One region of the Pseudoalteromonas sp. C2R02 genome, then DNA from elsewhere that is predicted to be linked to it. Evidence: predicted binding sites of a transcription regulator. Region 1 holds the regulator's gene; each other region holds the start of a gene.

Region 1 (4,584 bases):
ATAAAACCACCTCAGACCAGGTAATTAAATTAAACTTCAAATGCTTTTTGCCATTTCACTATTATTATTGGTATTTATTTTGATATATTTTTTATTACCGCTTTAAATAAATTTTATTTTAAACAGCTCTATAACCAAATAGTCCATGATTGTTATTTGTGCAAGTTTTAACAAAAAAATAACAAAGATATTTTTGATAAATTTGTTAAATCAGTAAGTTAATTAGAAAAATTCAAGAAGAGGGCTTTAGTGGAAAGCCATAAATGTAAGGGATACAGCCTAAAAAAGGCATATTAATTATTGCAAAACAGTGTTTAATTGATTTTTATTAGCATTAATTGTATTTGAAGAGTTTTGTTTGTAACAATATGATTTTAAAAATAATAAAAAACGCTAATATTCATTTATTCAATAATATTAGCGTTAATGAGTTAGTGTAAATTTATATTACATCCAATCGGCTGTTCTTATAACACCCACCGCTAAACCTTCAATGTCAAAAGACTCACTCTCTAAATCAACTACAATATCAGAAAAGTCTTCGTTTTCAGGATGCAAAAGTACTTGGCTGCCCTTTTTTTCAAAGCGTTTAACGGTTACGTCATCGCCTACACGAGCAACAACAACCTGTCCATTATTGGCAACTTGGGTTTTATGAACCGCTAATAAATCGCCATCCATTATGCCGATATCCCGCATACTCATGCCATTTACACGTAATAAAAAGTCAGCCGCAGGTTTAAATAATTCAGCTGAAACTTCATAATGGCTTTCAACATGCTCTTGTGCAAGTATCGGTGAACCAGCAGCGACCTGACCTATTAAAGGTAAACCAAGTTGCTCAGGTTGTTCTTCTTCAACTACGCGAATACCTCGGCTAGCACCTGGCACCATTTCAATAACACCTTTTTTAGCTAAAGCTTTTAAATGCTCTTCAGCTGCATTTGCACTACGAAACCCGAGAGATTGCGCTATTTCAGCCCTTGTAGGAGGCATACCGGTATCTTTGATAAATACCTTAATTAGTTCTAAAATTTGTGTTTGTCGTTTTGTTAACGGTCGCATACAACTGGGTTTCCATACAGTACATGTTACTGTGAGTATATACAGTTATTTTGAAATGGCAAACAAGTATTTAAAAGATATTTTACTCTTGATAAAGCTTAATGGTCTGTCCAGTTCTATAATAAATGTTGAATTACTGATATCCTTGCGCAAACTTTTTTCTTAGGTGGACCAATGGCGTTTTTTTCTTTTATAAATACAGGATTTAACTTTCTAGCAAAGTTAACAAATAGCATTTTTGTAAAAAGCAAATTACTTCCTGAAGACCCTTGCTCACAATTAGGCCTTAAAACCAATTTGCCGACCTTTTACATTACAAGACTTAATTCTCACAGCGATTTAGCTGCGTTAGGTCATCAATGTAAAAAGCTAGGTTTACCTAACCCAAGAAAAAATCAGATCTTAGGTGACTACTCGCTGCCAAGCTTAATCCCATTATCAAATCCGGCGCCTTTATTTGGCTCAAAAAGAAAAAAAACAAATGCGTTAGAGCAAGGTGAAATAATATTTAAAGCTTTGCGAGAAAACCCAGAACAAACGGTGCAAATTATTCCAGTCACCATATTATGGGGCAGAGATCCAGGTAAAGAAAAGCCAGGTTTAGGTACTTTATTATCGCACTCTTTAAGTCCTAGCTGGCTAAGAAAGTTACTCGTTGTAATATTTTCTGGTAGAGATAACATGATTCGCTTTAGCCAAGCTGTTGATGCAAGAGAGTTACTCAATAAAAAACATGCTACCGATGATTTACCTCATAAATTAATTCGTGTTGCACGTGCACATTTTCAACGTCAAAAGCTTGCTGCAACAGGCCCTAAGCTTCCTTCTAAAGATAAGCTATTTAGAGGCCTTTTAGCCTCAAAGAACATCAAAAAAGCCATTGCAGATGAAGCTAAAAGTAAGAATATCAGTAATGAAAAAGCACAAGAAAACGCTTTAAAGCAACTCAATGAAATTGCAGCCAATTATAACGATGCAGTGATACGCGTTTTTGCCAGAATATTAACTTGGTTATGGAACAAACTTTATAATGGCATTGACGTTAGAAATATTGAGCAAGTTAATGAGTTAACGCAAAAAGGTCACGAAATAATTTATGTCCCTTGCCATCGAAGTCATATGGATTATTTATTATTAACCCATGCGATCTACCAACAAGGGTTAGTACCACCACATATCGCAGCAGGTGTTAACCTTAACTTTTGGCCTGCAGGACCTATATTTAGACGATGTGGCGCCTTTTTTATTCGTCGTTCATTTAAAGGTAATAAACTTTATTCTAGTATTTTTAAAGAATACCTTTTCCAGTTATTTAACAAAGGTCATTCAGTTAAATTTTACACTGAAGGCGGTCGCAGTAGAACAGGCAGGTTACTAGCACCTAAAACCGGCATGTTAGCTATGACGATACAAGCTATGCTTAGAGACTTAGATAGACCGGTTTCTATCGTGCCTGTTTATATCGGTTATGAGCATGTTATGGAAGTAAGCACTTACCTAAAAGAACTTGCTGGTGACAATAAAAAGAACGAATCTGTATTTGGTATTTTTAAGGCCATTAAAAACCTTAAAAATTATGGCCGAGGTTATGTAAATTTTGCTGAACCTATCAATGTGAATCAATTTTTAAATGATAACCAACCTAATTGGCGAGATTCAATTAGCGATGATGATTCAATCAAACCGCAATGGTTAGGGAGCCAAGTAAGCGATTTATCACAAGAAATCATGGTGAACATTAATAACGCTGCGGCATTAAATTCTATCAATTTATTAGCTTTAATATTATTAAATAGCGATAAACATGCTTTAAGTAAACCAGAAGTGATTACTCAATTAAAGTTGTATTTAAACCTACAAGCTAATGCACCTTATACAGACAGAGTAACGCAACCTAATGAAGATGCACATGCGCTACTTGAGCATGCACTTAAATTAAACAAGCTCAACTTATTACAAGATTCATTTGGTGATATTGTTGCGATTAAAGATAAAGAAAAAGTCTTATTAAACTACTACAGAAACAACGTAATCCATTTGTTTTGTGTACCTAGCTTATTAGCGCGTTTTATTTTGCAACAACAAAAAACGGATATTCAAAGCTGTAAAGCGCTAGTAGAAAAACTATATCCTTTATTTTCTGCTGAATGGTTCTTAAAACCACTCGCCGATGACTATGTTGAAACAATTTTAAATAACTTAAATGCGCAAGGATTAATTGAAGTCATTGGGAACGGTATATCTCTTATTAGTGATTCTAGCAGTGCCTATTTTCAGTTAGATTTATTAAGCCGTATTATTGACTGCACTTTGCAAAGATACGCAGTTGTATTAGGTTTAATTCCAAAATCATCTGGCATTAGTCGAGCTAAATTAGAAACCAGTAGTCAAAACTTAGCGCAAAGGCTCAGTTTGTTACATGGCATTAAAACACCTGAATTCTTTGATAAAAAGGTTTTAAGTAGTTTTATTTTAGGCTTAAAAGAAAATGAATTATTAGAAGTTGATCATAATAATGATTTTCAATCGGGTACTAAATTATTTGCGCTTTATGATGCTGTTACACATTTACTTTCACCAAATGTTTTACAGTCAATAGAACTGACTACATCTCAACATAACGATAAGTGCATAGGCTAACTAACTCATTAAGTAGCATTTGATAAATATAGGGCTTATTTGCCCTATTTTTATTTATATTTCAATATCAATTCTGATAGTTACCTTTGACGTATCAAGCCTTCCTGCATAGTTGACGCTATTAATACGCCATCCTGATTAAAAAACTGACCTCTTACTAACCCTCTGCCACCACTCGCTGAAGGGCTATCAACTGCATATAAGATCCATTCATCCATTCTAAACTCTCTATGAAACCACATCGCATGATCTATAGTCGCAACTTGCATATTTGGCTGCATAAAAGACAATCCATGTGGTTGCAATGCGGTTGGTAAAAACTCAAAATCCGACGCATACGCTAATAAGTATTTATGAATGCGAGGATCATTTGGCATTTCACCATTCGCTTTAAACCACACATACCTATTTGCTAAAGTGACTTCGGGTTTAAATGGACTTTGAAAATTAACAGGCCTCATTTCAATCGGTTTATCACATAATACTTTGTCTCTTATTTTCTCAGGGATCAAATTGGCATTTTCGCGATAAAACTCTAATGATGAACGTAAGTTTTCGGGTCCTGGTACATTAGGCATAGATGCTTGATGCGTTACTCCAGGCTCTTCATTATGAAATGAGACTGTCATATAAAATATCGGTTTACCATTTTGAATCGCTTTTACTCTTCGCGTGCTAAAGCTTTTACCATCTCTAATATTTTCGACATCATATACGATAGGTTTAGCGGCATCACCAGGGCGTAAAAAATAGGAATGAAGTGAATGTACCAACCTTTCTTCAACAACTGTTTCCTTTGCAGCTGATAAAGCCTGCCCCATGACTTGTCCGCCAAAAACAGCTTTAAAACCTAAATCTTGGCTATCACCACGGTAAAGC
Region 2 (4,584 bases), on a different contig from region 1:
TCTAGCAAATAGAGGAATACTGATCCCTGCTAAAAACCGACTATATATTCCTATAGTCAATTCATGAGCAACTTTATCACTTAAGTGATTTTTAAATTCAGTTAATGCCTTAATTAAAAAATCATCTTGTGGAAAGTCAACATTTGTTGAATATGCTAATTTTGCAACCTGGCCCCTACATACACTGCAGTGTCCGCAGTGTTCAGGTGAATTATAATCATCAAAGTACAAAGATAAATTGTGGCTTAAACATGAATTAAGTTCAAAAAATCTAACAAGTGTCGCTATTCGTTTGATTTCTTTTTGTTCTTTATCGGCAAAATAATCATAAAGATTTTGCACTATATCGCCTTCATTTAACTTATCGACATCAATATTAAACACTTCTGTAATACGTTTAGTTTCAAGTTCAATCAATCCTTGTTCTGCTAAATAGTCTAAAGCTGCAACCACTCTGCCTCTATCGCTACCATAGTTTTGATATAAAGCATCAAAATTAAGTGACCCCCATACTTTTTTAAACTGTGTATGGTTAAAGATTGCAGATAAAAATGTCGCCCTTTCTTGTGAGAATCTAGATAAGATCTGTTGCTGGTCTTGCAAATACTTATATTTAAATTCTGCAAAATAAGCGTACATAGGTTTAATAACATTCATTAGCTCTAGCTGAACTAATAATGTTTTAAGTGGCAGTTGTTTAATATTACTTGCATTAGATAAACCAGTCGTTTGTAGTTCCCACTGACCTTTATCGTTCTCATCAAGCATATTGTTGATTATAAATTTAATTGCATTTTTTTCTGGGGTATCACCAAATACAAAATTCTCAACTGTATTAAGACCATCTAAATTAGCAAGTGTAAAACACTGAGACTTGAGCCCATCTCGCCCTGCTCTACCTATTTCTTGGCAATAGTTTTCAATTGATTTAGGTAAGTCATGATGGATCACAAATCGTATGTTTGACTTATCTATCCCCATACCAAATGCAATTGTCGCAACCACCACTTGAATTTTATCTGCCATAAAATCATTTTGAATACTTTGACGTAAGTCACTATCAAAGCCTGCATGATAAGCACATGCATTGATATTATGAGACTTTAAAAATTGTGCAACTTGCTCAGCACTGTGCTGCAAAGTGACATAAACAATGCCTGAACCGGATTGACTATGAACCACATCAAGTAACATTTTATTTTTATTATCAGTAGATACAGGAATAACAGATAAATCGAGATTATCACGATAAAAACCGGTTTGAATAACATGCTCTTGTGAGATGTTAAAACGCTCAGCCATATCTTTTTTAACTTTTTTTGTTGCTGTTGCAGTCAAAAGTAACGTTAGAGGGATATTAAGTTGCTTTTTATAATCGGGCAGTTTTAAATAATCAGGCCTAAAATTGTGACCCCATTCAGAAATACAGTGTGCTTCATCAACCACTAACATAGATACATTAACTGATTGGATAAACTGCCTAAAGCGCTCATTTTTAAAACGCTCAACAGAAACCATTAAAATTTTGGTATAACCTGAACGTACATCATTCATTACTTGCTTGTTTTGCTCAGCGGTTAAAGTGGAATCAATGCTCGCCGCTTTAATACCTTTCTTAGCTAAGAATTCTAATTGGTCTTTCATTAAAGCTAATAAGGGTGAAACAACAAGTGTTAGATGTGGTAAATGAATTGCACTGAGTTGATAACACAAACTTTTGCCTGATCCAGTAGGGAAAATAGCTAATGATGATTGACCATTTAATAACTGAGTTATTGTTTGTTCCTGGCCTTGCCTAAAAGAATCAAAACCAAACCACTGCTTTAGAGATTGACTGAGATCTATGTTCATTTGTAATTTCCTATATTTATTATCAGCAGGTTAAAAGCCAAAAGTCATTATATTCTATATTTTTTACCAGTTTTTTACTTTCAAGATTAAAAAATTTTAATCTTACACTTGCTAAATTTAATTTTACTGTATAAATTACCAGTATAGTTACTGTATGGATAAACAGCATGTTAATTTCTCTCGAAATCGAAAATTTTGCAATCGTTGATAAACTGAATGCCGAGTGGGGCCCTGGAATGACAACCATTACGGGAGAAACCGGTGCTGGTAAATCAATCGCCATCGATGCTTTATCATTATGCTTAGGAGAGCGCTCTGAAGCTTCAGTTGTACGCCCTAGTTGTGAACGTGCGCAAGTAAGTGCGCAATTTGATATACATAACCTTCCTGAAGCAAAGAAATTCTTAGAAGATAATGATCTGATCAGTGATACTGAATGTTTAATACGCCGAGTAGTTAACAAAAATGGCCGAAGCAAAGGGTATATTAACGGTATTGCAGTCACTGCAAGTCAACTAAAAACAATGGGTCAATACTTAATTTCAATTCATGGCCAACATGCACATCAACTTTTAACTAAATCTGAACATCAATTACATTTATTAGATGAATATGCCGGGCACCTAGATTTACAACATAATGTAAACATTTCTTACGGTGTATACAGCAAACTAAAGAAAGAATTTAAGCAACTGAGTGACCAACACGCACAGCAGCAAGCGCAACTGCAACTACTTGAATACCAAGTTCAAGAGCTAGATGAGTTTTCCTTACAAGAAGGTGAATTTGAACAAATAGAAACTGAGCATAAAAAACTGAGTCATAGTCAAACACTAATTAGTGCATGCCAACAGCAATTATTACAACTATATGAGCAAGATGGCGCTAATGCTTTTACTTTTGTACAACAAAGTGCAAATCAATTTTCTGAACTTGCTTCTATTGATAAAGCATTGTCACCTATTAGTGAATTATTAATAGAGGCAAGTATTCAAATAGAAGAAGCTGCAACAGAAATTAGACATTATCAAGATAATACTGATTGCGATCCGAGTCGTTTTATTGAAGTAGAAGAACGTATGAGCCAAGCTTTAAATTTGGCAAGAAAACACCATACTAAACCTGAGAACTTATACCAACTGCACCAAGATTTAGTGGCAAAACTTAATAATATTAGTTCTAATAATGCCAGAATTGAAGAACTCGAAGACTTAATTTCAGATGCTTTGGCTGATTATCAATTACAAACTAAACTACTGAGTGATAGTCGTTCAGTAGCAGCGCAAACACTGAATAAATTGATAAGCTCAAGCATGCATCAACTCTCTATGGAACATGGTTGTTTTAAAATAGATTTGCACTATCAAAGTGACTTAACACCTAATAAATTCGGATCTGATAGCATAGAGTTTTTAGTATCAACAAATCCTGGGCAACCTTTGCAAGCTTTAGCTAAAGTAGCGTCTGGTGGTGAGCTATCTCGAATAAGCCTTGCTATTCAAGTTATTATTGCAGGTAAAGTTACAACACCGACACTGATTTTTGATGAAGTGGATGTGGGTATATCTGGTCCTACTGCTGCTTCTGTAGGTGAGTTACTACGACAACTTGGCAAGTCTACTCAAGTTATATGTGTAACACATTTGCCGCAAGTTGCCAGTTCTGGCCACCAGCAATTTTTTGTTTCAAAGCAGACCGATGGACAGCAAACTTCAACTCAAATGCTAGCGCTAGATAAAAGTGGGCGTACAGACGAAATTGCACGTTTATTAGGTGGTAATAATATTAGTAAAGCCACATTAACAAATGCGCGAGAATTACTAAACGCGCACAATTAATTGTGTATCGTTATAAACAAAAAAAGAGCTGTTAAGCTCTTTTTTATTGATACGATTTTTAAATTATTCTGCGGTATTTAGCGGCTCAAAACTTTTAACTAAATCATCTACTGCTTTCATTTGTGCTAAATAAGCTTCTAATTTAGCTAAAGGTAATGCACAAGGTCCATCACACTTAGCTTGTGATGGATCTGGATGGGCTTCAATAAATAATCCTGCAATTCCTAATGCAATTCCACTTCTAGCAAGTTCTGTAGCTTGTGCACGTCGACCATCAGCAGAATCAGCACGACCACCAGGGCGTTGTAAAGCGTGTGTTGCATCAAATATAACAGGTGCTTGTTGCTTCATGTCATCCATACCCAACATATCAACTACCAAGTTGTTATAACCAAAGCTTGAACCACGTTCACATAAAATAATTTTATCGTTCCCAGCCTCATTAAACTTTTTAATGATATGGCGCATTTCATGAGGTGCTAAAAACTGTGGTTTCTTAATGTTAATAACCGCACCCGTTTTTGCCATAGCAACAACTAAATCTGTTTGACGGGCCAAGAATGCAGGTAACTGAATGACATCTACCACTTCTGAAACCGGTAATGCTTGGTGTGGTTCATGAACATCAGTAATTAAAGGCACATTAAAAGTATTTTTAATTTCTTCAAAAATCTTTAAGCCTTCTTCCATGCCTGGGCCACGGTAAGAGTTAATTGAAGAGCGATTTGCTTTATCAAATGACGCTTTAAAAACGTATGGGATCCCCAATTTTTGCGTCACTTCAACGTAATGCTCAGCGATACGCATCGCTAAATCACGAGACTCTAATACATTCATGCCGCCAAATAAAACAAATGGTTTATCATTTGCGACTTCTACTGATTGTACATTAATA
Region 3 (4,584 bases), on a different contig from region 1:
ACTTTGCTTAAATTGCGCAGTTTCTAAATCAATCGCCCCCACACCACAACGATAAAAACGAATCCCAGGTTTAAATAAAGTTGGTAAAACCGTGCTAACAGCATGAGCTAATACACAGGTATCTGCAGTGGCAACAGGAAAGTCATATAAAAATGACTTTTTATAATAATGCGCTTCATGGGGTGAGCTTGCAGCAAAAATAACAATGCGCTTGGTGAGAGAGTTTTGTTGTCTGAGTTTTTTGGCAACAATTGTGCTGTGCGCCGTTAATGCAGAGACAAGACTATCTCTATCTTCAATGCGCTTACCAAAGCTACGCGTCGAAAAAATTTCTTTTTTTGCTTGTTTAATTTCATCCCAGCTTAAACATTGAATGCCATTTAACTCACTTATGGTACGCTCCACCAGCACACTAAAAAGTCGCCCCATGTCTCGCGCATTACAATTTGATAAATCAAGCGCTGTATTGATATTCATAAGTTGCAGTTTTCTTCCTAACCGACGGCCTATACCCCAAACATCTGTCACGGTCATTTTTGCTAATATTTCTTTACGGCTTGATTCAGTATCAATAATCGCCACTCCATTATAACCACTTAACTTTTTAGCAGCGTGATTAGCCGCCTTTGCTAACGTAGGTGTTGTGCCAAAGCCCACTCCGACTGGTAATTTAGTTTCTCGCCATACAGCGCTCCTGATCTGGTGCCCATACTCATGCCAATCATCAATTAAATGTTTAAATCCTGTAAACTGTAAAAATGACTCATCTATTGAATATACATATTGATTATCACAATACCGGCCGATCACATTCATCATCTTTTCACTTAAATCGGCGTACAATTCATAGTTAGAAGAACGTATCACCACATTATGCTTTGCTAAATAATCTTTAACTTTAAAATAAGGCTGAAATTTAGGGATATTAAATTTTCGAGCGATAGGACATATAGCACAGATACAGCCATCATTATTTGTCAGTACCACAACAGGTTTAGAGCGAATGGCAGGATCAAATACTTTTTCAGCACTGGCATAAAAAGAAACCGCATCAACTAAGGCAAACATTGTAATAATTCACTTGCTTGACGATGTAAACGAATTGAACGTGTGACCACACCCTCTACCTGAAATTCATCTGCTTGACTCACTTTGACTGGCGGATGCATTGGTGATGCAGATAATAATAAAGCATTGTTTTTATCTAATAATTTACATACAAAGTTACCATTGAAATTTGCAACAATCACATCACCACATCTAAGCTCTTCAGCTCTATCTACTAATAATAAATCTCCTTCAAAAATACCGATGCCCTGCATGGACTGCCCTGATGCGATACCAATAAAAGTCGCATTAGGATGTTTTATTAATAACTGATCTAAAGATAAGCCCAGTTCTTTATATTCTGCCGCAGGTGATTCAAAGCCTGAGATCCCCGCTTCAATATAAATTGGAATAACTTTCATTTTACAACTCTAAATACTGTATATAAAAACAGTATAAACTAAATAATGAGTTTAGACAGATTTGTTTTAAATAAAAAAGGCCGCATGAGCGACCTAAATTGATGAATATAATAAATAACTATGCTTTTGCGCCGTTATTTTCTAAATATTGTTTAATCTTCATATTTCTAGCACCATTAAGTGGGCTGCGATATTCTGTGCCATCTCGTAATTGTACCTGCACACCTAAATTAACATCGGCGCCACTTTCTACTAAAAATTTGACCATTTCAAAATGCCCTGCGCGTGATGCCGTGATCAAAGCCGTTTCATCATTGACAACAATCGCATCTAGATCTGCACCATGCTCTAAAAGTAATTGAGCTATTTCAATATTATTTTTCATCGCAGCATTAATTAAAGCATTCGCATCGATATCTGTAGCTTGATTAACATCAGCTCCTAAATCAATTAATGTTTGTACAAGCTCAATTTTATTACGCTGAACCGCAATAATTAATGCGGTGCCATCACCTTCAAGGTTCTCATTTATACCCACACCATTTTCTAATAAAGTTTTAACTTTATTTAAATCATTATGTCTGATTGCTCGGATCATCAACTCACTATTTGGATTGCTTAAATGAGATTTTTGGTGGTCTCCTGAGACTACAATAGCCGTATTATTATCATGGGCGATACTGATTGTCGCAGTAGAAATAGCAATACAGCTAATAGCGATACTTAATAGTTTTGATTTGTTGTTTATTTTTAGCATTTCATTGTTCCTTTATGAATTTTATATAGTTGTTCAGTTGTAAATTCATATAAGGTATATCAAGCATCATGCCAAAACATAACTGATTGAAAAATATATATAATATATAATAAATATTTGATTTTCATCTCCACCGGACGGACACCGAACAGTCCGCGGACAAATCAGCTGAACTTATTGCAAATAATTATCATTTAGATGTTGACTTGGGTATGATTCTAATTGATAATCATTATCAACGAAACGCAGTACCTAACCTCAGACCACAAGGACGATATTTTGGCAGGACGCCATGCTTTATTTAGATACAGAAAGAACCCTGTAAACGTTAAGCAGTACGTTAAACTGTAAGATCATTGATAGCTTGGAAACAATCGCCCCTTGCTACTAGGCTATCAATGCTCACCCCTTATTACTTGCTACATTGCTCATATCGGTGACGGTTGATATGGATTCTCAAAAAAGCCCTTTAGGGCTTTTTTTTTGCCTGTAAAATTGATATTAAACAATGTAATAGGCGGTTTTTAACTTAAGCAGAAATAAGGTTATAACTTATTATTGTTAATTAAAGCCAATAAGTGGGCTTTATGATGTTTAAATGAGTTGCTCTCAACATTTTCCTGCACACTCTTATTAATCGCGAGATTTGTCATTTTTAGCGCCTTTTCAAATTGACCATCGGCTTCTAAAGCATAGGCTAATCGAGAATAACCATCAGCGATATTAGGATAGTTTTTGACATTGAACTCAAAGAAAGTAATCGCCTTAATAATCTCTTTTCTATATAGCGCATTTTTCCCTGCTTGAGTAATAGTCGAGTAACTAGGCTTTATTTGATAACCATATTTTGTAGATTGTTTCTTATAAAAATTTTCAATTGCAGGTAATCCCTGGGCAATTATCTCTTGTGGGCATTGCAATGTGTTATATAAATATCTGAATGCGAGTGTTTGCCCTATCAGCGCAGAAGTACCATGATTTTCTCGTTCGTCAATTTCTGAATGATAGTTAAAACCTTTAATAGTCTGTTTTTTTAGTAACTTAGTATATTTCTCAAAAGCGCTCAGCATATTACCACCTTCATCAGCCAAATTTAGATATAAATAGTTATTAAGCTCAGTTGTATTAGCTAAAAAGCTTTCAGCTTGCTTAAAAATTACTTGGTCATGCCACCATAAACTTGGGCTGAACGCAAAATGTGCTTGAAATAATTGTGGTCTTGATTGCAGTGCATACACAGTTAATAAGCCGCTTAAAGAATGACCTGATAATATTTTAAAATTATTTGTACGATAGCTTTTATCCACATAAGGAATAAGTTCTTGCTCCATAAAATCTAAAAACTTATCTGCACCACCTGACATTCCCCAGCGATTATAATTTTCATCATAAGTTGGCGTAAAATCTCTGGTACGGTGCGTATTTTTAATGGCGATAATAATCATTTCTTGCGCCATGTAAGATTGGTTTAATAAATCTAATGAACCGATAGCATGATTGAAATTTCTCTGACCGTCTAATAGGTAAAGTACGGGATAGTTTGTATGTGTATTTTTGTGATAATTGTTAGGTAAGTGAACCAGTAGTTCTCGTTGCTCTGCTAATATTTTTGAAGGCAATCCATCAACGAATGATTCCCCTCGCACCTTGGCATTAGTCACCCCTATATTGAGAAAAAATGTAACAATGAAAACAGTAATTATGTGTTTAAACATAAGATATCCTTTAATTTAACTTGGTTAGTGTTTTAAAGCTACAGTTATGTTTTTGAATAGAAAAGTAATGAAATTTTAAGGAAAAAAAGTGAAAAACAAGTGAATTCACCATATTATTATCAAAATAGACATTTATTTAATCCACTGTTTTATATCTGTTTTACTGCATGATAGACTTATTTACTTTTAAGGGCACTAATATTTAACTTTTTGGACAACGATACAGTATGATTCAATTTGGTGGGTTCATCCTTGATAGGAAACAAACAAGATTATTATATCAAGATAAAGAGTTAGCGATTGATCCAAAACTATTTGAGCTACTGATGATATTTGTAAGTCAGCCTAATACCATCATTTCTCGGGACTATATTTTAGAACACCTATGGTCAGGCTCTATCGTTACAGATAATGCAATTAATAAATTAATCGCAAACTTGCGTAAAGTGTTAGGAGATGATCCTAAGCAACCTCAATATATTCAAACCGTACCAAAACGCGGTTATCGATTAATATGTGAAGTAACTTTAGTTGAAACTTCTAATACACGTCCACAAATAGCGCAACAGAATACCAGCATAAAAAAGGTTAGATTAAGTACATTTAGTATTGTAACAATAGCTGTAATATTAATGCTTTCAAG

The links. Region 1 encodes LexA, which represses DNA repair genes until DNA is damaged. Its sites were predicted from a motif close to TACTGTATNNNNATACAGTA; they were not measured.
Region 2: recN (DNA repair protein RecN) is a predicted target of LexA. The motif match lies at 1,976-1,995, and genes of this name have one in related genera.
Region 3: KO527_RS15750 (S24 family peptidase) is a predicted target of LexA. The motif match lies at 1,484-1,503, and genes of this name have one in related genera.

The regions. Positions count from the first base shown of each region.
Region 1 is NZ_JAHKQC010000057.1:14,147-18,730, reverse strand. It holds gene lexA (transcriptional repressor LexA) at 448-1,065, opposite strand; gene plsB (glycerol-3-phosphate 1-O-acyltransferase PlsB) at 1,240-3,705, shown strand; gene tesB (acyl-CoA thioesterase II) at 3,786-4,584, opposite strand, start outside.
Region 2 is NZ_JAHKQC010000037.1:140,136-144,719, forward strand. It holds gene KO527_RS17025 (RecQ family ATP-dependent DNA helicase) at 1-1,851, opposite strand, end outside; gene recN (DNA repair protein RecN) at 2,019-3,689, shown strand; gene kdsA (3-deoxy-8-phosphooctulonate synthase) at 3,753-4,584, opposite strand, start outside.
Region 3 is NZ_JAHKQC010000036.1:29,871-34,454, forward strand. It holds gene KO527_RS15745 (Y-family DNA polymerase) at 1-1,068, opposite strand, end outside; gene KO527_RS15750 (S24 family peptidase) at 1,056-1,469, opposite strand; gene KO527_RS15755 (ankyrin repeat domain-containing protein) at 1,588-2,226, opposite strand; gene KO527_RS15760 (alpha/beta hydrolase-fold protein) at 2,772-3,941, opposite strand; gene KO527_RS15765 (winged helix-turn-helix domain-containing protein) at 4,169-4,584, shown strand, end outside.